3 regions of the Ralstonia sp. 22111 genome follow, and region 3 is predicted to be linked to each of the others. Evidence: predicted binding sites of a transcription regulator. Region 3 holds the regulator's gene; each other region holds the start of a gene.
What was found. Region 3 encodes FliA, which starts transcription of late flagellar genes. Its sites were predicted from a motif close to CTAAAGTTTNNNNNNNNNNNGCCGNTA; they were not measured.
Positions count from the first base shown of each region.

Region 1 (9,875 bases), on a different contig from region 3:
GCCGCCCGACACTACGGTGCAGTTTGCCAAGGACGGTACGGTCAACGCGATCAGCGCCGACAGCCGTACGCCGCCCGTGTCGCTGGGCCGCCTGAAGCTGGTGAGCATCGACCCGTCGAACATCGACCGCGGCGCAGACGGCCTGTTCCGCCAGCGCGACGGCCAGGACGCCGACGTGGATGAAAAAGTTCGTGTGACCGGCGGGGCGCTGGAAGGCAGCAACGTCAACCTGACCGACTCGCTGGTCAACATGATCGAAATCTCGCGCCAACTGGAAATGCAGATGAAGTCGCTGCACACGAGCGACACGAACGCCCAGTCGGCCAATGAACTGCTGCGCCACGCCTGAACGGCCGGCGCATTGAATTGAATCAACCAAGGACTCGAACATGATTCGCTCCCTGTGGATTTCCAAGACCGGGATGGACGCCCAGCAATCGCAGCTGGATGTCATCTCGAACAACCTGGCGAACGTCAACACGACGGGCTTCAAGCGCTCGCGCGCCGTGTTCGAAGACTTGCTGTACCAGAACGTGCGCGAGCCGGGTGCGCAGTCGTCGCAACAGACCACGCTGCCTTCGGGCATGCAGATCGGTACCGGTACGCGCATCGTCGCCACCGAGCGTCTGCACACGCAGGGCAACCTGCAGCAGACCGGCAACTCGACCGACGTGGCCATCAACGGCAACGGCTTCTTCCAGGTGCAGATGCCCGACGGCACGCTGGCCTACACGCGTGACGGCAGCTTCCAGATCAACGCGCAGGGCCAGCTTGTGACCTCGAGCGGTTACCCGGTCCAGCCGGCCGTGACGGTGCCGCAGAACGCCACCAGCCTGACCATCGGCAAGGACGGCGTTGTGACGGTCACCACGCCGGGCACGGTCAACAACACGCAGGTGGGCACGTTCCAACTGGCCAACTTCATCAACCCGGCCGGCCTGCGCAGCATGGGCGAAAACCTGTACGCCGAAACCGAAGCGTCGGGCACGGCCAACCTGGCCAACCCGGGCTCGAACGGCGTGGGCGCGCTCAATCAGAACTACGTTGAAACGTCCAACGTGAACGTGGTGGAAGAAATGGTCAACATGATCCAGACGCAGCGTGCGTACGAGATCAACAGCAAGTCGGTCCAGACGTCGGACCAGATGCTGGAGAAGCTGTCTCAGCTTTGAGCTGACGGCGCAGTTTTTGAGGATGTAGTGCGATGCATACCCCCCCGGTTTACTCGCTCCAGAATGGCAAGCACAGCGGCCGCGCTGTGCCGGCTGTTCGAGTCGTTCGATTGGCCGTGCTTGGCACGGCCGCCTTGCTCGCTACGGCGTGCGGCATGCTGCCGCCGCCGGCCCCGATCGTGCAGGGTCCGACAACCGCGCGCCCACCGATGCCGGTGATGGCGCCGCGCCAGAACGGGGCGATCTACCAGGAAGTGGCATCGGGCAGCGGTGGTTTCCGCGGCATGTTCGAAGACCGCCGCGCACACATGGTGGGCGACACGATCACGATCGTGATCACCGAGAACACGGCGGCCAGCAAGCAGACCTCCGGCAGCGTCAACCGCACGGGCAGCATGAGCGCTTCGGTGCCGACCTTCGCCGGCATGAACGCGGGCGTGCTCTCTCTGCTGGGTGTGTCGGCCAGCGACGCCAACAAATTCGACAGCAAGGGCGCCAACGGTGCACAGAACAACTTCACGGCCACGATTACGGTGACGGTGGTGGAAGTGCTGGGCAACGGCAACCTGGTGGTGAGCGGCGAGAAGCAGATGGCCGTGGGCCAGGGCACCGAGTCGATCAAGTTCTCTGGCGTGGTCAACCCGACCACCGTCAACAATCAAAACACCGTGTTGTCTACCCAGGTGGCGGACGCACGCATGGAATACCGCGGCACGGGCTACGTTGCCGAGTCGCAGCAGATGGGCTGGCTGTCGCGGTTCTTCCTGACCGTGTCACCGTTCTGAGGGATCTGCCATGACTTTGCATCGCATCATCGGCGCGGCCCTGGTGGCACTGAGCGCAATTTCGGCGGTTGTTCCGAGCACGGCACACGCTGACCGCATCAAGGATCTGACCACCGTTGCCGGCGTGCGCGACAACGCGCTGATCGGCTACGGCCTGGTCGTGGGCCTTGACGGTAGCGGCGACCAGACCACGCAAACCCCGTTCACGGTCCAGAGCTTCAACAACATGCTCACGCAGTTCGGCATCAATGTGCCGGCCGGCGCGAGCATCCAGCTGAAAAACACCGCCGCCGTGGTGGTGACGGCCACGCTGCCCGCCTTTGTGCGGCCGGGCCAGACCATCGACGTGACGGTGTCGTCCATCGGTAACGCCAAGAGCCTGCGTGGCGGCACGCTGCTGCTCACGCCGCTCAAGGGCGTGGACGGCCAGCTCTACGCATTGGCACAGGGCAACGTGGTGATTGGCGGCGCAGGCGCATCGGCCAACGGCAGCAAGGTGCAGATCAACCAGCTTGGCGCCGGCCGCATCGCCAATGGCGCCACGGTGGAGCGCGCCGTGCAGGCCTCGGTGGGCGAGGCCGGCAGCATCCAGCTCGATACCGGCACGACGGATTTCGGCACCGTGCAGAACATCGTTACCGCCATCAACAAGCAGTTCGGCACGGATACGGCGCAAGCCGCGGACGGCCGCACGATCAACGTCCGGGCACCGGCCCTGGCGTCGGACCGCGTCGGCTTCCTGGCCAAGCTGCAGAACATTGACGTGACGCCGGCGCTGGCCGCCGCACGTGTGGTGATCAACGCCCGCACGGGCTCGGTGGTCATGAACCAGCTCGTCAAGCTAGAGCCCTGCGCGGTGGCGCATGGCAGCCTGTCGGTCACCATCAGCACGGACCCGGTGGTGAGCCAGCCGGCGCCGTTCTCGCAAGGGCAGACGGTGGCCGCAGCGCGTTCGAACATCGAGGTCAAGCAGCAAGGCGGTAGCCTCATCAACGTGAGGGGTGGCACCAACCTGGCGGACGTGGTCAAGGCCATCAACGCGATTGGCGCCAACCCGCAAGACCTGATCTCGATCCTGCAGGCGATGAAAGCGGCCAACGCGCTGCGCGCCGATCTGGAAATCATCTGACGCTGGGGAGGCCACGATGAACCAAACCGACCTCACCAGCCGCCTGGCGCTCGATTCCAAGGGTTTCGAGTCGCTCAAGCAAACGGCGCGTACCGATCCGACCGGCGCCGCCAAGACCGTCGCCAAGCAGTTCGACGCGATCTTCGTGAACATGATGCTCAAGCAGATGCGCGATGCATCGCCGCAGAACGGGCCGCTCGATTCGTCGTCGACCAAGATGTACACGTCGATGCTCGATCAGCAGCTTTCGCAGACCATGGCCTCGCGCGGCGTGGGCGTTGCAGACCAGCTTCTGAAGCAGATGCTGCGTCAGGCCACGCATGTGAACCCGGATGCAGGCGGCAAGGTGAACACCGCCCTGTCGAACACAACGGCCACCAATACCGCGCTGCCGGGTGCTGCTGGTGCCGCCGGTGCCACGAGCGATGCCGCCAAGGCCATCGCGCGTTCGTCGCTCAACAGCATGGCGGCCGCCGTGGCGCCGGGCACGGAAGACGACGGCTCGGGCATCAGCACCGTGCCGCGCCCCGGCTTGGAGGAGCGCGTGCAGCGTGCACTGGCCGCCCTGCGCAAGCAGGCAGATGCGCAGGCACAGACCCCGAGCGCACCGCCCGAGGTTGACCTGTCGACGGTGGCGTCCGAGCCGCGCGGCGAGCGCATGACCAGCTTCTATAACAAGCTGATCGGCCACGCATCGCAGGCCGCGCAGGAAACCGGCATTCCGGCCAACTTCATGATCGGGCATGCGGCGCTGGAGTCCGGCTGGGGCCGTCGCGAGATCAAGGCACGCGACGGCACGAATACGCACAACCTGTTCGGCATCAAGGCCGGCAGCTCGTGGGCCGGCAAGACTGCCACGGTGACCACCACCGAATACATCGGCGGCGTCGCCCACAAGGTGCAGGAGAAGTTCCGCGCGTACAGCTCGTACGCCGAGGCCTTCAAGGACTACGCCAACCTGCTGGCCAACAACCCGCGCTACAGCAACGTCGTGGCAGCCGGCAACGGCAACGATGCGGCGTCGTTCGCCAAGGGGCTGCAGCGCGCCGGCTACGCCACCGACCCGAACTACGCCCACAAGATCATGGCGGTGCTCAAGCAGATCGTTTGAGTGATTTAAAAAGCATATTTTGGCGACGACGGTCGGCTCAAGTTTCCGCTTGTCCGGCCGATGTTGTTTCTAGAGCTTATTTCGGCGGCTTCGTGCCGCCCGCACCGAGACAACTATGAGCAGCTCCCTTCTGAATATTGGCGCGTCCGGCCTGCGGGTTGCCGATATCAACCTGCAAGTGACCGGCAACAACATTGCCAACGCCAGCACGCCGGGCTATTCACGCCAGGAAGCCGTGCAGACGGAAAACATTCCGCTGTACGCCGGCGTGGGCTATCTCGGCCAGGGCGCAAACGTCACGACCGTCAAGCGCATCTATGATCAGTTCCTGACGGCGCAGGTGCAGAGCGGCCAGGCGTCGACCAGCGCGGCCGACCAGCTCAACAGCCTGGTCTCGGGCCTGAGCAAGTACATGTCGGACAGCAACAGCGGCCTGACTTCGTCGCTCACCAGCTTCTTCAACGCCGCCGATGGCCTGGCCTCCAAGCCGTCGGACACCACCGCGCGCCAGGTCTTCCTGAACGCTGCGGCCGGCCTGCAGAGCCGTTTCAATTCGATTGCCGGGCAGCTGAGTTCGCTCAACAACCAGGTCAATACGCAGGTGCAGACGCAGATCAGCTCCGTCAATGGCACCGCGCAGCAGATCGCCTCGTTGAATGACCAGATTTCCAAGGCGGAAGCGTCGACCGGGCAGCCGGCCAATGACCTGCGTGACCAGCGCGACCAGCTCGTGCAGACGCTCAACCAGTCGATCAAGGCGAGCGTGGTGCAGACCGGCGACGGCCAGTTCAACATCTATGTGGGAAACGGCCAGGCGCTGGTGCAAGGCAACCAGAGCTACCAGCTGACGGCAGTGCCGTCGCAGTACGACCCGACGCAACTGTCGGTGGGCTACAAGAGCCCCGGCGGTACGGTCAACATCGACGACAGCCAGCTCGGCGGCGGTGCGCTGGGCGGCCTGATGGACTTCCGCAACAACACGCTCATTCCGGCGCAGAACAGCCTGGGCCGCCTGGCCACGGCCGTGACGGCCGACGTGAATGCGCAGAACAAGCTCGGCATGGACGCCAACGGCAAGATGGGCACGGACCTCTTCTCCGTGGCCAGCCCCAGCGTCGCGCCCAGCACGAACAACACCGGCAGCGGCACGCTCACGGCCAGCATCACCAACGCCAATGCGGGGCAGGGCTACGACTACCAGGTCAAGTATCAGGGCGGCGCCTACACCGTTTCGCACTATCCGGACGGCTCCGGCTCCGTGACGGTGTCGAGCTGGCCGACCACGATCGACGGCGTCACGCTGAACCTGTCGGGCACGATGAACAGCGGTGACTCCTTCCTGGTGCGCCCGACCGCCAACGCGGCCGCCACCATGCAGACGCTCACCACCGACTACCACAACGTGGCGGCGGCCTCGCCCGTGGTGCTCAACCAGGGCAGCAACAACACGGGCAGCGCCGCGGTGTCGTCGTTGGGCGTGGACAGCACGTATGCCGGCTCGCCGCTCACGTCGCCGATCAACCTGACGTACAGCTCGGCCGTCGGCGGCTCGCTGTCGGGGTTCCCGGGCAGTGTCACTGTCACGGTGGGTGGTACGTCGACCACGTACACGGGCGGTACGGCGCCGTACACGCAGGGCGCGACGTACGCTTTCAACGGCGTGCAGATGACGCTTTCGGGCTCGCCCGGCAACGGCGACACGTTCACCATTTCGGCCAACACCGCCAACAGCACCGACAATGGCAACGCCAGCGCGCTGGCCAAGCTGCGCAACAGCAACCTGCTGGACGGCGGCACGACCTCGATCGGCTCGGCGTGGAACAACCTCGTCACCCAGGTGGGTGTGCAGGCCAACCGCGCCAGCACCAACCTGACCTCGCAGAAGGCGCTGCTGGCCAGCTCCACGCAACAGCAGCAGTCGGTGTCGGGGGTGAATCTCGATGACGAGGCGATGAACCTGATGAAGTACCAGCAGGCCTACCAGGCCTCCGCCAAGGTGATGCAGACGGCCAATTCGCTGTTCGACAGCCTGCTGTCGATTGCCGGCGGCTGATCGGGGCAGCTGAAGAAATCGCCCCGCCTGCCGATAACGTCCTAAAGCCCTTCGTCCGGACCGATCATGCGAGTCAGTAGCGCCCAATTCTTTGCAGCGTCTTCCGCTTCGATGCAGAACACGCAATCGAACCTGCTCACGCTGCAGCAGCAGATTGCGAGCGGCATCGCGCTCAACAGCGCGGGCGACAACCCCAGCGCGTTCGGCCAGATGGCGCAACTGCAACAAACGCAGGACGCCAACGATCAGTACCAAGCCAATCGCGACACCACCGACGCACGCCTGACCAGCGTGTCTTCGGCGCTCACCAACCTGGTGACCACGCTGCAGCAAGGCAAGCAGACATTGGTGGGGGCCAACACCTCGCTGATGACGGATTCGCAGCGCATTGGCGTGCTGGCGCAGGTCAAGCAGCAGTATCAGCAGCTACTGTCGACGGCCAACCAGCGCGATGCGTCAGGCGTGGCCCTGTTTGGCGGTGCCAACGGCACGACCGATCCTTTCACCAGCACCAGCGGTTCCGTGCAGTACGTCGGCAGCGGTCAGCCGCCGGTAGTGCAGGTTTCGCAGAACATCTCGATGCCGAATTCGGTGTCGGGCGACTCGGTGTTCGTGCGCATCCCCAACTCGGATACGTCCAACCCGAACACCAACCAGAGCATTTTCAAGACGTACGAGAACCTGATCACGGCGCTGTCGACCCCGATCAACGCTGCCACCCAGGCCACCGACGTCGCGAACCTGCAAAAGGCCGTGCAGACGGCGCAGGGCAATCTGGACAACGCTTATCAGGTCGCCCTGCAAGCGCAGGTGACGGTGGGCACGCAGCAAGCGCAGATCACAACGCTCAACAGCAGCGGCTCGAACTACGGCGAGCAGTTGAAGGAGCAGATCTCGAAGCTGCAGTCGGTGGATTACACCACCGCCATCTCGCAGTTCTCTCAGCAGCAGGTGTCGCTGCAGGCCGCGCAGAAGACGTTCACGGCCATGCAGGGCATGTCGCTGTTCCAGTACATCAATCCTTGATGCGGCGCGGGCAGACGGTGGGGTGGCGCGGCGTATCATGTCGGCTCACCTACCGTCAGGACTGGTCATGCCCATCCAGTATCTTCGCCGCCTGACCAGCCCAGAACGCTCAGAGGACGCCAACCGGCGCCTCGGTCAGTCGCTGGCCTTCGTGGCGGGCGCCGCCAACGCAGGCGGATTTCTCGCCGTCAAGCAATACACCTCGCACATGTCTGGCATCGTCTCGACGATGGCCGACGCGCTCGTGCTGGGCGATATCGTCCTCGTGCTCGCCGGATTCGCTTCGCTGCTGGCATTCCTTTGTGGTGCCGCCTGCACGGCGGTGCTCGTCAACTGGGGCCGCCGGCGCAGCACGCAGAGCGAATTCGCGTTGCCGCTCATGCTCGAAGCCGCGCTGCTGTTGCTGTTCGGCTTGATGGGCACATCGCTGGGGCAATACCGGGTCGTGTTCGTGCCGGCCACCGTGGCACTGCTGTGCTTCCTGATGGGGCTGCAGAACGCCATCATCACCAAGATTTCGAAAGCCGAGATCCGTACCACGCACGTGACCGGCCTGGCCACCGACATCGGCATCGAAGTCGGCAAGGCGCTCTACTGGAACCACGGGCACCGCAACCTGCCGGCCGTCGTGGCCAATCGGCCCAAGCTGCGACTGCTGGCGTCGTTGCTGGGGATGTTCTTCGTGGGCGGCGTGGCGGGCGCGTTGGGCTTCAAGTATCTGGGTTATGCCGCCACGATTCCGCTGGCATCCATCCTGATGCTGCTGGCCGTTGTGCCGGTGGTGGATGATTTGTTGGCGCGCAGGCGGTAAGCGGGCCAGGGCTGCATCGGCCCGCGCGCGGCGCCTCCGTCAGGTCATTTCCCGCCGGCATACCTCGTGCAGCGTATTCAGACGCCGCTCTGGATTGACCACAAACGGATTCGTTTCGTCCCAGGCGTAGCCCGCCAGGATGGCGCTGATCATGCGGCGGATGCCCGGCGAATGGCGCGGGTGGAAAATGATGTCCTGTAACTCGCCCGAGTACCACCGATCAACGAAAGCGCGGAACGTATCGACGCCTTTGCGCAGCGGCTTGTCGTAATCAGCAAGCCAATCGACGGTTTCGCCGTTCAGTTGGCGTACGAGGACGCGCGCCGCCAGGTCCGCCGAGCGCAATGCAATCGTTACGCCTGACGAGAACACCGGGTCCAGGAACTCGCCAGCATTGCCCAGCAACGCATAGCCCGGCCCGTAGAGACGCTCCACGTTGGCGGCGTAGCCCCCAATCTGGCGCACGGGCATGAGAAACGGCGCATCGCCGATCAGCGCTGCGATATTGGGTTCGGCCCGGATCAGTTTGCGCAACGTCGCTTCGCGTTCTGCCTCCGGTACGTCGAGAAAACTCGCTTCGGCTACGCAGCCGACTGAAGAGCGACCGTTGGCCAGCGGGATCATCCAATACCAGACATCGCGCCGCTCCGGGTGGACAGCGATGCAGATCTTGTCGCGATCGGTACTGCCGGCCGGTAAGGCGTCGCGCACGTGCGTGAAGAGCGCTGCACGCGTTGGCATGCGGGTCGGCGCTTCAAGATTCAGCAGGCGTGGTAGCACGCGGCCAAAGCCGCTTGCGTCCAGTACCAAGCGGGCATGAACGGCGTAAGCGACCCCGGCTTCGTCTTCCACTTCCAGCACAGGTGCATCGCCAGGATGCATGGAGCGTACGGTGTGGCCAAAGCGAACCTCCGCGCCCTGCTCGGCCGCACACCGGATCAGCGTCTGGTCAAACACCGCGCGTTCGACCTGATACGTCGTGCCCCAGCCCGCTGAATGCTTGTCTCGGAAATCGAAGGAGGCGTGCTTGTCCTGATGTACGAAATACGCCCCGTTCTTGTACTGGAATCCTGCTTCCACAACGGCCTGCAGCATGCCTGCCGCTTCAAGGTAGGCCATGCTTTGAGGCAGCAAGCTTTCTCCAATGGAGAAGCGCGGGAATTGCTGGCGTTCGAGCACCAGCACGTTGTGGCCCGCCTTTCGCAGCAAGGCCGCAGCAACAGCACCGGAGGGGCCGGCGCCGATGATGGCGACGTCGACGTGTGTTGCTTCAGCGGTCATCAGATCATGCCTCCGTTTACGCCGATCACTTGTCGCGTCACATACGACGCTGCATCCGACATCAGGAAGGCGACCACGGAAGCCACCTCTGCGGGTTGGCCGACACGTTGCATCGGCACGGCTTGCAGGGCTTGGTCGATGTGTTCCATGTGGGCCAGCATGTCGGTTTCAATCAGGCCTGGTGCCACACAGTTGACGGTGATCTTGCGCGACGCCAGTTCGACGGCCAGCGCCTTGGTTGCGCCGATCAGCCCGGCCTTGGCAGCGCTGTAGTTCACCTGCCCGCGATTGCCCATCACCCCAGAGACAGATGCGATGGTGACGATGCGCCCTCCCTTGCGTGAACGCACCATCGGCATGGTGAGCGGATGGACGACGTTGTAGAAGCCATCCAGGCCGGTCTCGAGAACGATGTCCCAGTCTTCGTCGGTCAGGGCAGGGAAGGCGGCGTCGCGGGTGACGCCGGCACACAGGACGATGCCGTAGTAGGCGCCGTGGGCTTCCACG
Region 1 is NZ_JBQEPR010000004.1:234,848-244,722, forward strand. Features, by position in the region: gene flgF (flagellar basal-body rod protein FlgF) at 1-349, shown strand, start outside; gene flgG (flagellar basal-body rod protein FlgG) at 390-1,172, shown strand; gene ACTJK4_RS12885 (flagellar basal body L-ring protein FlgH) at 1,205-1,957, shown strand; gene ACTJK4_RS12890 (flagellar basal body P-ring protein FlgI) at 1,968-3,086, shown strand; gene flgJ (flagellar assembly peptidoglycan hydrolase FlgJ) at 3,103-4,197, shown strand; gene flgK (flagellar hook-associated protein FlgK) at 4,313-6,250, shown strand; gene flgL (flagellar hook-associated protein FlgL) at 6,317-7,276, shown strand; gene ACTJK4_RS12910 (YoaK family protein) at 7,344-8,087, shown strand; gene ACTJK4_RS12915 (NAD(P)/FAD-dependent oxidoreductase) at 8,127-9,368, opposite strand; gene ACTJK4_RS12920 (3-ketoacyl-ACP reductase FabG2) at 9,368-9,875, opposite strand, start outside.
Region 1: flgK (flagellar hook-associated protein FlgK) is a predicted target of FliA. The motif match lies at 4,234-4,260, and genes of this name have one in related genera.

Region 2 (9,875 bases), on a different contig from region 3:
CAAGCTGCGCAGATACGACAGGGACGAGAACCCGATGCCGAAATCATCGAGCGAGATGCGCACGCCCCGCGCGGCCAGGCTCATCAGCAGACGCTGTGTCGATTGCCTGTCGGCCAGCAGCACGCTTTCGGTCAATTCAAGCTCCAGCCGGCCCGGCGCCATGCCCGAGGCCTTGAGTGCCTCGTCGACGTCGCGCTCGATCACGCCGGCATCGCACTGCCGTGCGGACACGTTGACCGCCATGCGACCCGTGAAGCCGAACTTTCGCGCCCATGCCTCGCCTTGCGCGCAGGCCTGCATGAGCGCCCAGCGGCCGAGTTCGAGGATGTAGCCCGACTCCTCCGCCACGTCGATGAACTCGCTGGGTGACACCGCGCCCAACTCGGGGTCCGACCACCGCATCAGCGCCTCAACCGCCACCAGTTCACCCGAGTCGAGTGCGTACTTGGGTTGATACACCAGCCGCACCTGACCACGCCCCAGCGCACGCCGCATGCGCTCGTTGAGCGTGAAGCGGCGCAGCATCTGGGTTTCCAGCGTGCGCGAATACCGGGTGATGCGGTTACGGCCGTTTTCCTTGGCGCGGTACATGGCGGCTTCAGCGTGACTGACCAGCGTGGCCGCGTCACCGCCGTCTTCGGGGTAGGCCGCCACGCCAATGCTGGCGGACAGATGCACCTCGCGCTCGCCGCCGGTGAAGGGGCGGGCCAGCGCGTCGAGCACCTGTTGGGCGAGTGTGTCGGCGGCCTTCGGGTCATCGATGGCCACGCAGAACTGATCGCCCCCCAATCGTGCCAGCAACGCGCGTTGGCCCGCCTGACTGCGGATGCGCTGCGCCGCCATGTTGAGCACCTGGTTGCCCACGTGGTGCCCCATCGCCTCGTTCACGGTCTTGAAGTGGTCCAGCCCGATATACAGCAGTGCGGATTCCCCCGTGGACGGCAGGGCCAGCCGCGCATCGAGCCGCTCGATGAATGCCGCGCGATTGGGCAGACCGGTGAGCGAATCCTTGGTCTCCAGCAGGCGCAACTGCTCGTAGGCGGAACGCTCGGCGGTGATGTCGGTAAAGATGACCAGCACCGCGTGCGGTGACGCGCTGTCCGGCGAGAACATCGGCAGCACCGACTCACGCAGCCACACGATCTGCCCATTGCCGGCCGGCACTCCCACAACGACGTTGCTGATCGCGCGTCCCGTGCGGGCCGCCAGTGTAGACGGCCATGCCGCGCGGGGCAGGATGGCGCCGTCTTCGCCCAGCATCATGTCGTTCAGTGCCACACGCGGGCGGCCTTTCCATGACGCGCCCGACATGCGAAGGATCTCGGCCGCGCTGCGGTTGTACGACAGCACGCGGCCATCGGTGGACAGCGTCAGCACGCCCTCGCTCAGATGGTTGACGACCAGCCGGTACTGATCGCGCAACTCGCGGGACTGGCGATATTCATTCTCCAGGCGCAGCAGCTTGACCAACGCGGCGATGTAGCGGCCGCACACTGCGCGCAACGTTGCGTCGTCGGTCGGGTTGGCCGTGGGGAAGAAGAGGCAGAGCAGATCATCGGCGACGGCCATGCCGCCATGCTGGGCCGGGATGCGGCATAGCCATGTCGGCTGCGCGGTCTCCAGCACGCGCACGAGCGCTTCGCGCACAGCCGTGGGCGCATTGGTTTCGCGAATCAGCTCGATGGGCGCCAGCTCATTGAGCAGCGGCGCGATGCGGGCGAGTTCGATATCGAATTCACCGTGCGCTGTGGGAGGCTGGTGCGCTGCACGATCGTCGCGCAACGCCAGCTTCGCACGCGCGCGCTGCGTGCCATAGAGCCGTGCGCGCCCGGAGACGACACGCACCACTACGCACAGCGTCGAGGGCAACGCTGCCTCCAGCGCCCGCAACGCAGCATGCAGCCGCTCGCCCAGCGACGCGGAGGACGGCAGCGTGGAAAGCAGATGATCGAGATGCTCGTGCGGCAGCGCTGCGCCAATCGCTTCGGCGCTGAGCACGCGTTCGCCGGCCTTGCCGGGCAGTTGCGCATCGAGCGGCAGCGGCAATCCGTGCACCACCACCTGCTGTGCCGGCAGCCCGTCAAAGCGGGTTGGCGTGACCGTCAGTCGAACGCTGACCACCTCGATGGAGTCGCCTGCGCAAAGGGCGGAGACAAGTTGCGCTGCCGACGTGGCCCCAGCATCGGGCGGGCTTGCATCGGTGTCGCCGCCGGCATGGGTCTCGAGCCACGCAGGCACGTCCTGGAAGAAGCGCGAAAAGGGCTCGCCGAGCAGTTGGTCGGACGAAAGCGCCCGCACCATGCAAACGCCGGCTGCATTGGCAAAGACGATGCGGCCTTCGAGCACCACATAGAGCGGAACCGGAAGGCTTTGCGCCGACAACGGGTAGGAAATTTCGTCTGGCATCCCACGCTCCAACCTGAGGTATTGCCCAATATCTCACTCAGCATGGACCTCGGGCGACGCTGGCCACGAGAACGCCGGCTACTGGAAGCCGGGGGCAATGCTCTTCATCATGCGCAAAAGTCGTGCGCGGCGCAAAGTCTAGTTTGTGGTCGATACAACACATTCCGAGCGCGCTTTGTCGACCTCGCTGTGGCTCTTTTGGGTTACGGGTTTCAAAACGGTTTGCTGCGGCTCGGTCGGGGGGGCCGGTTCTATTTCGGTATCCGCGCCATTCCCACGTTCTGGCGCGGCGAAATGCTGATCGATCCAGCGATGCGTCAGTGCTCCCCCGATTGCACACATCAAAACGCATGTTCCCATTGTCAGGATGAAGTAGGCGCTGATTCGTTCGGCTGAACGTTCGGGAAAGAAAAACGTCGCGGCAACAAACAGGGAGCCGACCAGCGCGCCAAAGACCAAAAGCAGATAGTAAAAACGACGTGGCAAGAGCGAATTCATCGTTGTCTCATCCAACTGCAACCTGGAAGGTGGTGCTTTGAATCGTTTTACGGCCACGCCAAATGGGCATGCCTTGGCGAGCGCCATCGCGGTGCAATGGCACACCTGGCCGGCGACTTGCATATGAATTGATATTGCGTTTGCTGTACTGCTGCGATGCTGCGGATTGCCGCTTGCGGCAAAAGCCGGAATTGCGGGACCCGGCGGCGCTTGCTATGGTGGTGGCACTGAAATGCAGCGCGATACCAGTTTGTGGCCTTGCATGATCGCGTACGCTAATCCGATACGTCAATCCGACTTTCCGGTTGAAACTGAGCATCCGGTGTGTCACGAGTTGATTCCCGGCTTAGTGGCGCGGTTTGAAGGGGCAGGATCAAAAACGTTGAAATTTGATTTCAGTTATGAATACAATTGATCTAATATCTGATCCACACCAGACTTCACACCAGAATTTATTGGGAGCGCATATGGCGACATACAAGGAATTGATTGCACAAAAGGCCAAACTGGAAGAGCAGATCGAAACTGCGCGTGCCAAGGAGCTGGAAGCGGTGATCCAGCAAGTGCGCCAGACGGTTGCCGAATATGGCCTGACGGCTGAAGACCTGGGCCTGGCTCAGCGACGCGGCCGCCGTGCCGGTGCGAAAGCGCCGGTGCCGGCCAAGTACCGTGACCCGAAGACGGGCGCAACGTGGTCCGGTCGCGGCCGTGCTCCGGCCTGGATCGGCAAGAACCGCGATAAATTCCTGATCGCCTGATCTGCCAGGCTCCGCCTGACGCGTACGCAAGCGCGCAATGCAAATGGCCCACCTGTCCGGTGGGCCATTTGCATTGCTGCGCCCGATGGTCGTTCCTGTATAACGACGGCATGACGCCCCGCCTGCCCAAATACCTCGAACTGGCCGACCGCATTCGGCTCGACATCCTGCACGGAACGCTGCCGGCGGGCAGCATCGCGCCCAGCGAGAACGAAGTCGCCCAGCGCTATGGCGTCTCGCGCTTGACGGCGCGCCGCACGCTGAATGAGCTGGCGGCCCGCGGGTTGCTCAAGCGCTCGCGGGGGCAGCGCAGCGTGGTGCTCGATCGCGTGGGGCCGCATCGGCCGGTGCTGTATGCGCCGGGCCAGTCAGATGCGGCGCTCGAATACGTGCCCGGCGCGGTCTATACGGTCAGTGCTTTTCGACTGGAGGCGGCCGACGAGACCGTGGCCGCCGCGCTCGACCTGGCGGCGGGCGCGCAGGTGGCGTTTGTCGAGCGGCGCGCCCAGGTGGAGGGGCAGCCGATCATGCTGCTGCGCACGTGGCTGACGACGCGGCTGGCGGCGATGCTGGAGGCGCGCGACTTTGAAGATCGCCTGTTCGTGCAGGTCTTCCAGCGCGCCAACCTGACCATCGCGCGCTCACGCGAGGCGCCGCTTGCCTGTGTGGCCGATGCACACCAGGCCGCCCAGCTCGGCGTGCAAGCGGGTGTGCCGCTCGTGCGCGTGCGCCGCATTGGCTACAGCGTGGCCGACGTGCCGATCTCCCTCACGTACTGCGATTTTTCCCCCGAGCGCTACACACGCGAAGTCGACATCCGCGTGCTCCAAAACGACTGAAAGCGCACTGCGCCAGACCGGTGCAGAAACGGCGCCACACACCCCGCGATGGGGACTTGTCCGCCTAAAGTATTCAAGCTAGTCTGCGCCCCTTCCCCAGAAAACGTATTTATTTGTGAAGCGACGCTTTGCCGACAACGTATTGGCACGGCAGTTGCATTCACGGCCCCATCTCAGCGGCGGCGGGTTGAGCCACCCGCCGCCTCAACGCTGATTCAGTCGATTCAACACACCGGAACCACAAGAGGGAGAAATCAACAATGCAACTCAAGCGACGTTTTTCGCTGGCCGCACTGGCTGCCGCGGCGGCCCTGACTGCAGGCGCGGCGCAGGCCCAATCGTCTGTGACGCTGTATGGCCAGGTGGATGCCTGGGCGGGCGCCACCAAGAACCTGGGCCAGGACCGCGCCTGGGGTGTCAACTCGGGCGGCATGTCGACGTCGTACTGGGGCATGAAGGGCAGCGAAGACCTGGGCAACGGCCTGAAGGCCATCTTCACGCTGGAAGCGTTCTTCCGCCCCGACACGGGCAAGTCTGGCCGCTTTGATGGCGACCACTTCTTCGCACGTAATTCGTTTGTCGGTCTGCAGTCGAACAGCTGGGGCTCGATCAAGCTCGGCCGTAACACCCCGCCGTACTTCGTTTCGACGATCCTGTTTAACCCGTTCATCGATTCGTACACGTTCTCGCCGATGGTGTTCCACACCTACCTCGGCAACGGCCGTACGGGCGCCGCGGGCATCTCGGGCCTGGTGGGCGATTCGGGCTGGGACAACTCGATCATGTACTCCACGCCGGACATGGGCGGCCTGACGGCCAACCTGATCTACGGCGCGGGCGAGCAAGCCGGCCACAACGGTCAGAACAAGTGGGGCGGCAGCCTGCTGTATTTCCGTGGCAACTTTGCGGCCACGGCGGCGTTCCAGCAGGTGCGCTACGACGGCGCGCCTGGCGACCTGAACAGCCTGGTGGCTGGCTTTGCGCGCCAGACGGCGGGGCAGTTGGGTGCCACGTACGACTTTGGCGTGGTCAAGCTGTACGGCCAATACCAGTACATCAAGAACACGATCAGCACCGGCGACGCCAAGAGCAACGGCGGTCAGCTGGGCGTGTCGATTCCGGTGGGCCCGGGCGCCGTGCTGGCATCGTATGCCTATACGAAGACCTCGGGTGCGGCTGACGTGAAGCGCAACACGTGGGCGGTGGGCTACGACTATTCGCTGTCCAAGCGCACCGATGTGTATGCGGCTTACTTCCGCGACAAGGTGTCGGATCTCTCGACGGCTGACACCTTCGGTGTAGGCATCCGCGCAAAGTTCTAAGCCTTCGCGTTCTGCTTTTCCTTGTCACCGCCCGCGTCTCGACAGCGTGGGCGGATATTTGCAACGGCGTCCGGATTCCGGGCGCCGTTTTTTGTTATGCGGAAAAGCCGAAAGGGCGGCGGTGTCAGCCGGTGCGCGCCAGGCGCAACGGCGGCGATAGCGGCGCCGGGGCCTCGGCTCCAATGTTCGGCTGATTCAGCAGCATGGCGCCGCGCTGCGTGGCCACGAACACAGCCTCGGTACGGCTGCGCACTTCCAGCCGGCGATACAGCGCGTTGATATGCGCCTTGGTTGTCGCCTCGGAAATACTCAGCATGCGGCTGATGGTTTTGACCGGATGCCCGCGCGAGAGCAAGACGAGAATTTCATATTGACGCTGCGTCAGGCCGAGTAACGCGCCATCGTCATTACCGTTGGCCGAACCTGCCGCAATCGCTTCAGGCCGTGTCAGCACGATCGATGCCGGCACATAACGGCCGCCCGCCAGCACCAATTCCAATGCCGCTGCAATCAATTTGCCGGAATAGCTTTTCAGCAGATAGGCCGACACATTCAATTGCATCAGCGTGCGCACGTGCGCAGCGGAATCGGTTTCGCCCAGTACGGCGACATGTCGGGGATGCGGCTGTTGCAGCAGCCGGGAGAGCGCTGGCAGATCGTCGATGCCAGGCAAGGGCAGGCCGATCAGGGCCAGTTCGGCGTCCGCATGCGCCGCGAGGTTTTCAAAGAGAGCTTCGTCCGGCTCGACGCTGACCACTTCGGTGATGGCCGGCAAGGATTGCAACACATGGGTCGCGCCGGCACGCACCAAAGGGTGTGCCTCCACTACGATTGATTTCACTGCGCCGCCTGTCTGGTTATGGTTTGTTTGCCCATTTCCGGAATCAGCTCGTTGCCGCGTCTATTTGGACCAGCCGGTCGAAAATCAACACGGGCGTGCGTGTGGAAATGCTTCTGACGTGCGGTCTCGGTATATTTCCCCGTTCAACCGGCAGTCACCGCAGTGCGGTGCCACCGGGCCGAAACCTTGGCACGCCATTCAGGCGCAAATCCTTCCGGTTTTTCTTGTTTATGTCGCCAGGCGCGGAGGATTAACCCCGCCAAAATCGCAGAATAAATCCCCAGCATGCTTGTTGCACCCATCAATGGGATGTAAACCTTTTTGTTTACCCCGATCGGTGGTGTGCTAGACCCCTCTATACATAGCAGGATCAGGCAGCAGCAGCTAGCCCCACTTCACGCCCATTGACGTAAGCGTAAAGCGGGGCTTTTGTACCCAAAAAACGTGTTGTGGTGGCTTATTGCGCGACGACCGAGAAGCGTGGCATCGACAGCGGTTGTTTGCCATCGCGGCCGTAGGGTGTACCGCCGCCGTTGTTGGCAGCATGCAGGACAGACAGCGCGTTCTGCGTGGCACGCAGCCGCAGGTCGATCAGGGTGCCGTTGTCGATGTTGCGCTGGCGCAGCAGGCGGGCCAGGGCCAGGTTCTCGTCGAACAGGCGGCTGGCAGTCTCATCGGTGCGCAGGTATTTGACCAGCCCGTACGGATCGGCGCCGCCGTGCTGGGCCCACCAAAGGCGGCGGTCCCGGTCGGCTTCGCCCAGCGCGGCGAGCTGTTTCTGCTTGGTCTGGGTGATGCGCTCGAGTTCGACCATGTCGCCATCGCGCAACGCCTGCGCTTCGGCATCCAGGGTGAGGGTGGCTGCGCGCAGCAGTTCCTGCTCGTCGGCAAGGGTGCGGATCAGCAGTGTGTTGTCCATGGTGACTACCTCAGGCTCAGGCTTGGAAGCTTGGGCAGCCGCCGGCTGGCACACCGCCCCGCCGCGATCGGTCGAGAGTCGGAAACTCTCGGACCGGCGGCGTCAGAAAATACAGGGGACGGACGACGGGAAACCCCCGTCAGACCTTCTTGGAGCGCGTGGAGAGCAGCGATTGCGCGTCGGAAAGCGCCGCATCGGCGATCTTGCCGGCGTCCATCTTGAGCGTGCCGTTCTGGATGGCACTGCGGATCTGCTCGACCCGTGCGGCGTCGAAGTCGCCGCTGCCCACTTGGCGCGAGACTTGTTGGACCGACAGCGACGGTGCATCGCCGGTGTGGCGCGTGGTGCCCGAAGCCGTCGTAGCGGCCGGGGACGAACCGGTCGCGCGCGTCGACCCGGACGCAGCGTCCTTGGTCGGCGCAACGGCCGGCGTGTTGTTCACGATATGGTTGATTTTCACGGGTGTCTCCGAAGAGCGCGTTCATCCTATCACCCATATCGGCCAACCCCGGCCCAAACTTTAGCGGCAGGTATCGATCAAGCATCACAGTCGAAAAGTGATCTGCCGTTATCAATCTGATCTTAGAACTGGATTGCCACGACGCCGGCAGACTGCGCGATGCCCGAGACGACATTGCCGTTGGCGGTGCGCACCTGCGCCACCTGCCCCACGGCGGCCTGGTTCAAGGCCCGGCCGTCGCTGCTGACCTGGAAGCCGCCGCCCTCGGCGATGAGCTTGACGGTCTGGCCGGCTTGCACGGCAATTGGCAGGCGCAGGCTTTCGGCGCGCAGCGGCTGATTGGCGGCCACGCTCGTGAGCAGTACACGCCCCACCACATCGGCCGGCTGTTGCACGACCGAGGCCGGGAGCATCGACAGGTCGCCCGTGCGGGCTTCCAGATCGCCCATATCGAGCGTCTTGCCCGGCGAGAGCTGGTGCGAAGCGACGTAATACGTCCCCGTAATCTGAATCGTGGCCGGTACCCAAGCCGCCCAGGCGTGCGGCGAGCGGCAGCGCACGCCCACTTGTATACGGCCGCGCAGGCGGTTGGCCGCCGGCAGCATCAAGTCGATCTGGTCGCAGGGCTGGTTGGCCACGCGGGCATCTACCGGGCCGACCTCCACCGACGCACGTGGCGCTCCCGTCTCATTTGTGCCGCCCAGGATGTCCAGTTGCGACTGCAGTTGCTGCTGAATCTGCATCTGAATGGCGTTCGGCCCCTGGATGGTGGTGGGCTGCATGGGTTGCTGTACGGCTTGGGCGGGCGGATACCCGACGCGCACCATGCCCTGTGCGTGCGCCAGGATCGGGTGCACGGCGCTGGCCAGCAGGCCCAGCGCCAGCATCAACAACAGCTTGCGCTGGCGCCCAGCCAGCGGCGTGGCCGTGGCGGCAGGTTGGGTCGGGTGGTGCGCGCTGCGTGCAAACCGCGTGGACATGGAGAGCCCCTTCATCAAAAGTCCGGTGAAGTTTAGCCACGCGTGCGCGAGCGCCAAATGCGGAAATGTCGGCCAATCCCCCCCTTATTCGGACGAATGGTCTTGCACACCCGCCCCTAGACTTTGCAACGTGGTGAAGTCCCTGGCGTTGTGCGGTTCCTGGCCGTACAGCCTGCCCCGGGGGAGGGTTTCCCGGCCAATCTCTGGATTCGCAGACAGGTCTTTTCCACTGAGGTTGCATGACGGCAACTCAGCATGACAAGCGGTTCAGCGGTTTTGGAGACGGCATCGGCGGTTTTGAAGGGGCCGCTGATGCCGAGTTCTCCAGCCGAAGGGAACGCGCAACACACAAACGCAATACAGAACGCAACCCCGGCGGGTGGCAGCAATCACCAGGACGCCACACGCAAGGAATGACAGACATGGTCGACAAGCTGGATCAGTTGTTCGGTTTTCAGGAGCAGGCGCTGCACTTGCGCTCGCAGCGTCACCAGATCCTGGCCTCGAACATCGCCAACGCCGATACGCCCAACTACAAGGCGCGCGACTTCGATTTTCAGTCGGCGCTGCAGAAGGCGGTCGGCCAGCAAAGCGGAAACAGCCTGCCGATGACGGCAACGGCTGCGGGGCACCTGACAGTGGATGGCGCACCGGCTGGCGATGTGTCGCTGATGCAGGCGTCGCTGTCGCAGCAAACCAAGGCGCTGCAGGGTGAAGTGCAGTACCGCACGTCGCAGCAGCCGTCCATCGACGGCAACACGGTCGACATGGATGGCGAGCGCATGCGCTTTGCCGATAACACCGTGCGCTACGAGGCCGATCTGAGCATCGTGACGCAGAAGATCAAGTCGA
Region 2 is NZ_JBQEPR010000004.1:221,966-231,840, forward strand. Features, by position in the region: gene ACTJK4_RS12810 (EAL domain-containing protein) at 1-2,406, opposite strand, end outside; gene ACTJK4_RS12815 (hypothetical protein) at 2,545-2,904, opposite strand; gene ACTJK4_RS12820 (H-NS histone family protein) at 3,372-3,662, shown strand; gene ACTJK4_RS12825 (GntR family transcriptional regulator) at 3,773-4,501, shown strand; gene ACTJK4_RS12830 (porin) at 4,762-5,823, shown strand; gene ACTJK4_RS12835 (LuxR C-terminal-related transcriptional regulator) at 5,948-6,664, opposite strand; gene ACTJK4_RS12840 (flagella synthesis protein FlgN) at 7,122-7,583, opposite strand; gene flgM (flagellar biosynthesis anti-sigma factor FlgM) at 7,723-8,043, opposite strand; gene flgA (flagellar basal body P-ring formation chaperone FlgA) at 8,166-9,023, opposite strand; gene flgB (flagellar basal body rod protein FlgB) at 9,446-9,875, shown strand, end outside.
Region 2: flgM (flagellar biosynthesis anti-sigma factor FlgM) is a predicted target of FliA. The motif match lies at 8,080-8,106, and genes of this name have one in related genera.

Region 3 (9,875 bases):
AAGGCGGCAATCTGCTCCATGGGGGGGCGAGCGGGTTTCATCGGGCGCTATGGCACGCCGAGGATCACGACGGCGCATTGGTCATGCGGCTCAACTCCCCGGAAGGCGATGCGGGATTCCCCGGCAACGTCGCCGTCCAGGTTCGCTATGCGCTTGACGACGATGGCACGCTGTCGATCGACTACGAAGCCCGGACCGATGCGCCCACGCCGATCAACCTGACAAGCCACGGGTATTTCAACCTGAGCGGCAAGCCCGGCACCGACATCAAGGGCCACATCCTGTCGATCGATGCCGACGCGTATCTGGAAGTCGATGCCAAGCTGATCCCGACACGAACAGCCAGCGTTGCGGGCACGGCGTTCGATTTTCGCCAGGGTGCGCCCATCGGGGTACGGCTGGACTGGCCTAACGCGCAACTCGCGCAGGCCGGCGGGTTCGACCACTGCTTTGTGCTGCGCAATACAGCGCCGGAGGGGCGCTCGCAGGTGCGCCCGGTCGCCCGGCTGTATGACCCCGGCAGCGGGCGCGAATTGACGGTACTCACCGATCAGCGCGGGCTGCAGTTCTATTCGGGCCACAAGCTGGCCGGCACGCACGCGCTACGCAGCGGCTTATGCCTGGAAGCGAGCGCGTTCCCGAACCAGGTCAACATGCCCGATGCGGAAACGGTCATGTTCCGCCCGGGCCAGGTCTACCGGCAGCACACCGCATACCGCGTGTCAGTTGCTGAAGAAGCCTGAGCCGCGAGACCTGATCCGCAGACCTAAGCCGAGCTGAGGCACGCGGCCTGGATGTTCAATGCGCAGCTGCAGCCGCGCCGTGCATGACTTCGTGCGAGCCGCGAATGCCGTTGAACCATGCGTTGAGCACCACGGCCACCAGCGTGCCCATCACGATGCCGCTGTGGGTGATCGGGTGCGTCCAGTCAGGAAAGTGGTGGAAGAACGCCGGCGCCAGCGTCGGCATCATGCCAAAGCCGACCGATACGGCGATGATCAACAGGTTGTGGCGCTGTTGCTGGAAGTCGACCATGCCCAGCATGCGGATGCCGGCTGCGGCCACCATCCCGAACATCACGATGCCTGCGCCGCCCAGCACGTATTGCGGCACGGAAGCCACCACGTAAGACAGCTTCGGAAACAGCCCCAGCACGATCAGCAGCAACCCGCCGGCGGCCGCCACATAGCGCGAACGCACGCCCGTGATCGACACCAGCCCGATGTTCTGCGAGAACGACGTATGCGGAAACGTGTTGAACACCCCCGCCACCACCGTCGCCAGACCGTCGGCACGCAGGCCGTTGGTGAGTTCGTTGCGCGAGATGGGCTTGCCCACCACGTGCGACAGCGCGAGGAACATGCCGGTTGATTCCACCAGCGTGATCACGATCACGATGCACATCGAGATGATGGCCGACAGCTCGAACTTCGGCATGCCAAAGTGGAACGGCGTCACCAGCGTCATCAGCGGCGCGGCGCTGGCGTCGGCCAGCGACACCTTGCCAAACGCCGCCGCCACCAGCGTGCCCGTCACGATGCCAAGCAGCACCGCGATATTGCACAGCAGTGCGTTGCCGAACTTGGTGAGCAGCAGGATCGTCACCAGCACGAGCGCTGCAATGGCCAGGCCGAATGGATCGCCGAACGCCGGGTTCGGCACCATGTGCTTCACGCCGTCGACCACCTGCGGAATCATCTGCTGACCGCCCGCGGCCCAGTTGATGCCTACGCTCAGCAGCGAAAAGCCGATCAGCATGATGACCGTGCCCGTCACCACGCGCGGGAACAGGCCCAGCAACCGGCCCATCAGCGGCGCAATGGCAATGCCGAACACACCAGAAACGATGGACGCCCCGAAAATGCCGGGCAGCCCCATGCCGGGCTCCACGCCAATGGCGATCATCGGTGCCACCGCAGCAAATGTGACACCCATCATCACCGGCAGACGGATCCCGAAGATCAGGAAACCGAGCGATTGGATGAGCGTGCCGATCCCAGCCGCAAACAGGTCGCAATTGACCAGATACGAGAGATCGCTCTTCGACAGGCCGAGCGCATTGCCGACAATCAGCGGCACGGCAATCGCCCCGGCGTACATCACCAACAGGTGTTGCAGGCCAAGTGCGAACAGACGGGGCAGCGGCAGAAACTCGTTGACGGGATCGGCAACGGTGTCGGCGATTGTCGACGAAGAAGGCGAGGGTTGGCCGGGGGATTGGCGCATTGTCTGTCTCCTGGGGCCGCTCTCGTGTCAATGCCGGGAGCGTGCTTTAGGCGGATGGGGCGGATTCCATCCGCCGGCATTCATGCGGCGTGATGCCGCGTATTTGCCGGAATCTTGGAGGGGCGCCATTTTTCTGTCAACAATTCCATACGTTTTTTGTGTACATATTTTGCGTTCTTAAACGTATGTGCGTCGTCATCCACCTCTTCACACCACGCGTGCCCGCGTGAACGACGCGCCAAAGAAAAAGCGCGGCCGCGACATGAGTCGCTGGCCGCGCAGTAGAAATACCTGGCAGGTAAAGCTGGAACCGGGAGCCGCCAACAAACCCAGTGAAGCAGAAGGTCTTGTCAGTGGCGCTCAGCAGACCTCAGTTCAGGTCGGCGTCGGCAGCCATGCGCGATCACGCAGGCGCGAGCGGATGCGGGCGATGGCCTGGCTGTGGATCTGGCACACGCGCGATTCCGACACGCCCATCACGGCGCCGATTTCGCGCAGGTTCAGATCCTGCTCGTAGTAGAGGCTCATCATGAGCTTTTCGCGCTCGGGCAGTGCCTCGATGGCAGCGACAACCGATTCGCGCAGGTCGTGGTCCAGCAGTTGGTCCAGCGGCGTGGCGTCGTTCTCGGGCGCGCGGTTCTCGATGAAGGCGTCGGCGTCTTCGCGGTCGAAATCTTCGTAATACAGCAGCTGGCTGCCTTGCAGGTCGACCAGTTGCTTCTGGTATTCGGCCAGCGACATGCCCAGCGCCGCGGCAATCTCGGTTTCCGTGGGCGCGCGGCCCTTCTGCTGCTGCAGCTTCTGGATCGCCTGCTCGATCGTGCGTGCGTTGCGGCGCAGGCCGCGCGGCAGCCAGTCCGAGCCGCGCAGTTCGTCCAGGATCGCGCCGCGAATACGCTGGGCCGCGTAGAACTCGAACTGCACGCCCTGCGTTTCCTCATAGCGCGACAGCGCATCGAGCAAGCCCATCATGCCAGCCTGGATCAGGTCGTCCAGCTCAACGCTGGCCGGCAACTTGACCATCATCTGGTTGGCAATGCGGCGCACCAGTGGTGCGTACGTGGCCATCTCGTCGGACTTGGTCTTGCGACCGGTTGCGGTGTACATATCCATGCCTGCCTTTGACGCTTCGTTCATGCTGCGCCTCAATAAACCAATTCGGCCGCGCGTGCGGTGGCGCCAAGCGTCGGAGTCGCTGTCGACATTGACGTTGCTTGCGCCGATTCATCTGCCGGCTGTGCCGGTGCCCGCGCCGACATGACCACCCGCGACGGCGCATTGCCATCACCGGCTTGGGCCTCGGCGCTGGCCCAGCTCAACATTTCTTCGGCAAGCTGGCGGAAGGCCATGGCCGAAGGCGATGCGGGAAACGCGCTCGCCACGGGCTTGCCGAGCGAGAGCGCAAGTTCTACGTGCCGGTCCTCCGGGAGGTAGCCGGCGAAATCGATACGGGTGTTCAGGTACTGGCCCACGGTGTTGGCCAGGTTGCCGAACACGCGCACGGCGGAATCCACCGAATGCGCGCCGCACACCACGGTGCGGATGCCAGCGCTGCCTTGCAGCACGGCGGTTTTCTTGAGCAGCGTGTACGCGCTCTTGATGCCTTCCGGACCATCGGAGAAGGTCAGCAGCACGTCGTCGCAGGCTTCGGCCACGGTGCTCAGCGCCCGGGTGCCGAAATGCGCGGCCACGAGCGTCACATCCGCCGTCTCGTCGTACTGCTCGAGCACGCCGGGCATGGCGAGCATGGTCTGGGCGTTCACCACGGCCGTGTCGCGGCCCATGGCGGACAGCGCGATGCGCAGGTTGTCGACAAAGTCATCGACCTGCTCTTCCGCACCGATCACCAGCACACGGCGGGCAGCAGCATGACCGAGCATGCGCCGCAGCCCTGCGGCTTGATCCTTGGCGAATGGCGTCGTCATGGTCGCCCCCTTGTCAGGCGAAATCGAAAGCGGCCAGGCCAGGTTCGCGGTTACCTGAGTTACGCAACACCGCGCCTTGCGCCACCAGCAACGATTCATCCGAATCCAGCGTGAACGACGACTGCTCCGCACCGGCCCGGAACGAGCGATGGATCAGCAGCTTCTTGTTCGGCACCGCAATGTCCTCCGGCACACGCTGGCCGTACGACACGTAGTGCAGCGGCAGGCGGCGGCGGATCATCACGTCCATCGCGTGGCCAACCGAGGCAGCCTCGTCGATCTTGGTCAGGATGCAGCCGGCGAGGTTGGCGTCGCGGTAGGCACCCACCACTTCATCGAGCGTCTTGCCGTTGCTGGCAGCGTTGAGCAGCAGCAGGCGCTTGATCGACGGGCCCACGGCATGCAGCATCGCCATCTGCTCGGACACGGCGCGGTCGCGCTGGCTCATGCCGATGGTGTCGATCAGCACGACGTGCTTCTCGCGCAGGTCGTTCAGCGCCAGGCTCAGGTCTTGCGCGTCTTTCACGGCATGCACCGAGACGCCCAGGATCTTGCCGTAGATGCGCAGTTGTTCATGGCCGCCGATCCGGTAGCTGTCGGTCGACAGCAGCGCCACGCGCGATGCGCCATGGCGCAGCACGAAGCGCGCGGCCAGCTTGGCGGTCGTGGTGGTCTTGCCCACGCCGGTCGGGCCCATCAGGGCAAACACGCCGCCCTGGTCGAGCAGGCTGTTTTCATCCGACACGGTGCTCAGGTTCTTTTCAATCGCGCGCTGCACGAAGTCCAGCGCCCCCTCATACGAGTCGTGCTGCGGCATGTTCTCCAGCACGTAGCGCGTGAGCTGTGCCGAGAACCCTGCGTTGAGCATGGTCTGGAACAGGCGCGTACGCACCGGGTCGCCCAGCTTCACGCCCAGCGAGGCCAAGCTCGACATGGCGTCGTTCAGGGTGCTCTTGAGCGTTTCGATCTCGCCGACCATGCGGCGGGTCATCACGTCGGTCTCGGCACGGATGCTTTCCTTCACGTCGGCCTGGATGGCCGAACGCTGCAGGCTCACGTCATCACGCGGGGCTTCGGGCTTGGCCATCGTGTCCTCCACGCGGACGAAAATGTCGGAAGCCTTGTCTGCGTCGGCTTGCGCCTCGATGCGCGCCTTCACGGGCGCTTCGGCCTTCTGTTGTTCGGCGCGAAGGTTACGGGCCTGGGCTTCCACGCGCTCGGCAAAGCTGCGCAGCGAAACCGGGCGGTCATCCTGCTCGCGTGCCTGTTCACGTGCCTGCTCGCGACGTGCGGCAAAGCGGGCGATCGATTCCACCTCCGGCTCGTCGTCTTCCACCGTGGTGCGGCGCGCGATGAACTGGGCGGTGCTGGCCATGGCCTGCGCTGCGGATTGGGCAACCTCGGCATTGGCACGGTCCAGCGACAGGCCGGCCAGCATGCGGGTGGATGCCGCCAGAGCATCTTCTTCCCCGAACGCCACGTCGTCGTCCACGCGCGTTTGCAGCGTGCGGCCGGCCGGCTTGGCTGCCGGAGCGACTTGAGCGACCGGGGCTGCCGGTGCGTCTTCCTGTGCAGGGGCGCGGCGCGAAGCGATGAAGCGGTTGCGCAGACGGGCCAGCGCGTTGGGCGCCGGCGTCTCGGCCTGCGGGGCTTCTTCAGCAGGTGCCTGAGCGGCGGCCACGGCTGCAGTTGCAGCGGCAATCGGTGCCGGCTCGGGAATCGGGGCCGGTGCCATCGGGCGGCGCTGCGCCGTCTTGGGTGCCGACGATTGCGTGTCGACCAGCGCATCCACGTGCGAGTCGCATGCCGCGATGATCTCGATGCCACCCGGAATGGCGCGGTTCGACAGGATCAGAGCGCCATCGCCCAGTTGGTCGCGGACTTTGCGCAAGACGTCACGCGACGTCAGTCCGGTAAATCGATGCATTTTCATGCGCGGCCTCCAAGCATGGCGACAACCTTAATCGTTCGGTGATCTGGAATTTCTGCGTGCGACAGCACGCGCAGGCTCGGTGCGGCACGCTTGAACAGGCGTGCAAGCATCGGGCGCAGTGCGGGCGGTACGAGCAGGACGCCCGTCTGACCCATCTGTTCGTGTTGCCGCGACGAGTCCGCAGCCGCTTGCATGAGCGAGTCAGCCAGTTGCGGTTCGATCGGGCCGGCGTTCGAGCCAACGACGCTTTGCAGCAAGATGTTCTCCAGATTCGGGTCAAGCGTGACGACCTGCATTTCGGTCTTGTTCGGGAAGAGCTGCTGGGCAATCGCCCGGCCCAGCGCCACACGCACGGCGGCGGTGAGTTCGGCGGGGTCTTGCGTCCTGCCTCCGTGTTCCGCCAGCGTCTCGACGATGGTGCGGATGTCGCGGATATGCAGGCCTTCGTCCAGCAGGTTCTGCAGCACCTTCTGCACGGTCGCGACGGGCAACAGCTTCGGCACAACGTCTTCGACCAGCTTCGGTGCTTCCTTGCCCAAATGATCGAGCAATTGCTGGACTTCCAAACGGCCGAGAAGCTCGGTGCTATGGGTGTAAATCAACTGATTGACGTGGGTGGCGATGACGGTGCTGCAATCGACCACGGTGTAGCCCTCGGCCTGCGCGCGATCGCGCACATCGGCGTTGATCCACATGGCCGGCAGGCCAAAGGTCGGGTCCACGGTGGGCGTGCCGGGCAGTTGCGTGCCCAGGCGACCACCCAGGCCGCCCATGCCACCATGGCCGCCCAGGCCGTCCTGGCCACCCGGGTTGATGGCGAGGAACTTGCCCTGCTGCACCTCGCCGTGGCCGATTTCCACGCCCTTGAGCGTGATGCGGTACGACGACGGGCCCAGCTCCAGGTTGTCGCGGATATGCACCACCGGCGCCAGGAAGCCCATGTCCTGCGTGAACTTCTTGCGGATGCCCTTGATGCGGCGCAGCAGCTCGCCATCCTGGCTCTTGTCGACCAGCGGGATCAGGCGGTAGCCGATTTCCAGGCCCAGCACGTCGACCCACGACACGTCGTCCCAGCTCGCCTCGGGCGTATCCACCGGGGCAATGGCCTGCAGCACGGGTTCGACCTCGGGCACTTCGCGCTTCTTCTTCAGGTACCAGCCCAGATAACCCAGACCGCCGCCAAACAGCACGAACGGGATGTGCGGCATGCCCGGCACCAGGCCCAGCAGGCCCAGCACGCCGGCGGTGGTCATCAGCACCATCGGCATGGCAAACAGCTCGCTCGACAGTTGCTGGCCGACGTCCTTGTCGGTGGAGACGCGGCTGACCATGATGCCCGCCGCGGTGGAGATCACCAGCGCGGGAATCTGCGCGACCAGGCCGTCGCCGATGGTCAGCAGCGTGTAGTTGGTGGCGGCGTGGCCCACGTCCATGCCGTGCTGGAGCACGCCCACGGCCAGGCCGCCGATGATGTTGATCAGCAGGATAGCGATACCCGCCACCGAATCCCCGCGCACGAACTTGCTGGCACCGTCCATGGAGCCGAAGAATTCGGCTTCCTGGGCGATCTCCGTGCGGCGCCTGCGGGCTTCGTCTTCGCGGATCAGGCCGGCGTTCAGGTCGGCGTCAATCGCCATCTGCTTGCCGGGCATCGCATCCAGGGTGAAGCGCGCGCTGACCTCGGCAATACGGCCCGCGCCCTTGCTGATCACCATGAAGTTGATGATCACCAGGATGATGAACAGCACGATGCCGACGGTGTAGTTGCCGCCCACCAGGAAGTGGCCGAAGGCTTCGATCACCTTGCCGGCGGCGTCGGGGCCGGTGTGGCCTTCCATCAGCACCACGCGCGTGGACGCCACGTTCAGCGACAGCCGCATCAGCGTGGTGATCAGCAAGATGCTCGGAAACGACGAGAAATCCAGCGGCTTGAGCGTGTGCATGCTGATCAGCAGGACGATGATCGACAGCGCGATGTTGAACGTGAACAGCAGATCGAGGATGAATGGCGGCAATGGCAGCACCATCATCGCCAGGATCAGGATGATGAGTACCGGGCCCGCGGCGGAGCGGTAGTCGCCCTTGCGCAGGATGTCGGTGACTCGGAGCAGTGCGGCGTTCATTGGCGGGTCGTGCAGCGGGGGGCTTTTCGATGGATGCCATCTTGCCGGGGGAACCGCCAAATCGAACACGTGAGAAAGCCGCCCAAAAGGCGGCTTTTCTTTGAAATACCCTCCCACCGGGGGGTGCGGAAGCGGCCAATGGCGCCGTCTGGCCCAAACTGCGCGCCAAGCGAGCCATCCCCGAGCCTCAAACAGCCGTTCACCGAGCTAAAAGTGTCGAGCACGAGGCTTTTTGCTCGGCAGCCCGAGCTCTGAACTCGATGCTTGGAGCTTTGTGCTCGGCGATCCGAGCTCGGAGCTCGACGCGTGAGGCTTTTTGCTCGGCCATCCGAGCTCGGAGCTCGGCGCGTGGAGCTTTTTGCTCGGCCGTCCGAGCTCGGAGCTCGACGCATGGAGCTTTTTGCTCGGCCGTCCGAGCTCGTAGCTCGACGCATGGAGCTTTTTGCTCGGCCGTCCGAGCTCGGAGCTCGACGCATGGAGCTTTTTGCTCGACAGGCGACGCTTTATGCGTCTTCGGGCTCGTCGTCCGGGCCAGGCTGTGGCCCCGGGTCCATATCGGCGGGCACCGGCAGGTCGGTCGGGCGCACCGGCACACGGCCGCCCACCTGGTGCAGGCGGCGCAGCTGGTAGACATAGGCGAGCACTTCAGCCACGGCGGCGTACAGCGCTTCGGGAATCTGGTGGCCGATCTCGGTATGGCGGTACAGCGCACGGGCCAGCGGGGGCGCTTCCAGAATGGGAATCTTGTGCTCCGTCCCCAATTCGCGAATCTTGGCGGCGACCATGTCAGCACCCTTGGCCAGCACGCGCGGCGCGCCGCCTTCCTTTTCGGAATAGCGCAGCGCTACGGCGTAGTGCGTCGGGTTGGTGACGATCACGTCGGCCTTGGGCACATCGGCCATCATGCGGCGCTGGGCGGCCTGGCGCTGCAGGTTGCGGATGCGGCCCTTGACGTGCGGATCGCCTTCGGACTCGCGGTGCTCCTTGCGCACTTCTTCCTTGGTCATGCGGTGCTTGCGCGCGTATTGCCACAACGACAGCGGCACATCCACGGCCGCCACCAGCATCATCACCGCCGCCATGCAGAGGAAGGCCACGCCGGCCACGTGCAGGGTGTCGCGCATGGCCACGCCCAGGTCTTGCTGCGGCAGTTCGATCAGGTCACCCCGGTAATACCGGACCAGCAACCAGCCCACGCCGGCAATCAGGAACAGCTTGATCAGCAGGCGGGGCAGCTCCATCAGCCCCTCCAGCGAGAACATGCGCGTCAGGCCCTGCAGCTTGAACAGGCGCGAAATATCGGGGGCCAGCGGCTTGAACGAGATGGCCCCGCGCGTGAGCGCCAGCGGCGACAGCGCGGCAATCACCAGCATCAGCATCAGCCCGCCCAGCGCCATGGCCAGCGGCATGAACTGGCCCGTGACGTAGTTCCACTGGTCCTGCCCGCTCGTGTAGTTGTAGCGGTGGAACTCCAGGCAGCGCGCCAGGAAAGATGACGCAGCCCGCACAATCGAATCGCCCATCACCCACAAACCGCCCGCGGACACCGCCGTGAGGGCGAACGAAGCAAGTTCCCGTGATCTGGGAACGTCGCCTTCCTCGCGCGCCTGCTCGAGGCGCCTCGGAGAGGCTGGTTCGGTTTTTTCGAGATCGCTTTCTTCGGACATG
Region 3 is NZ_JBQEPR010000007.1:30,242-40,116, forward strand. Features, by position in the region: gene ACTJK4_RS17835 (aldose epimerase family protein) at 1-743, shown strand, start outside; gene ACTJK4_RS17840 (nucleobase:cation symporter-2 family protein) at 799-2,226, opposite strand; gene ACTJK4_RS17845 (RNA polymerase sigma factor FliA) at 2,602-3,363, opposite strand; gene ACTJK4_RS17850 (MinD/ParA family ATP-binding protein) at 3,372-4,151, opposite strand; gene flhF (flagellar biosynthesis protein FlhF) at 4,165-6,084, opposite strand; gene flhA (flagellar biosynthesis protein FlhA) at 6,081-8,207, opposite strand; gene flhB (flagellar biosynthesis protein FlhB) at 8,711-9,874, opposite strand.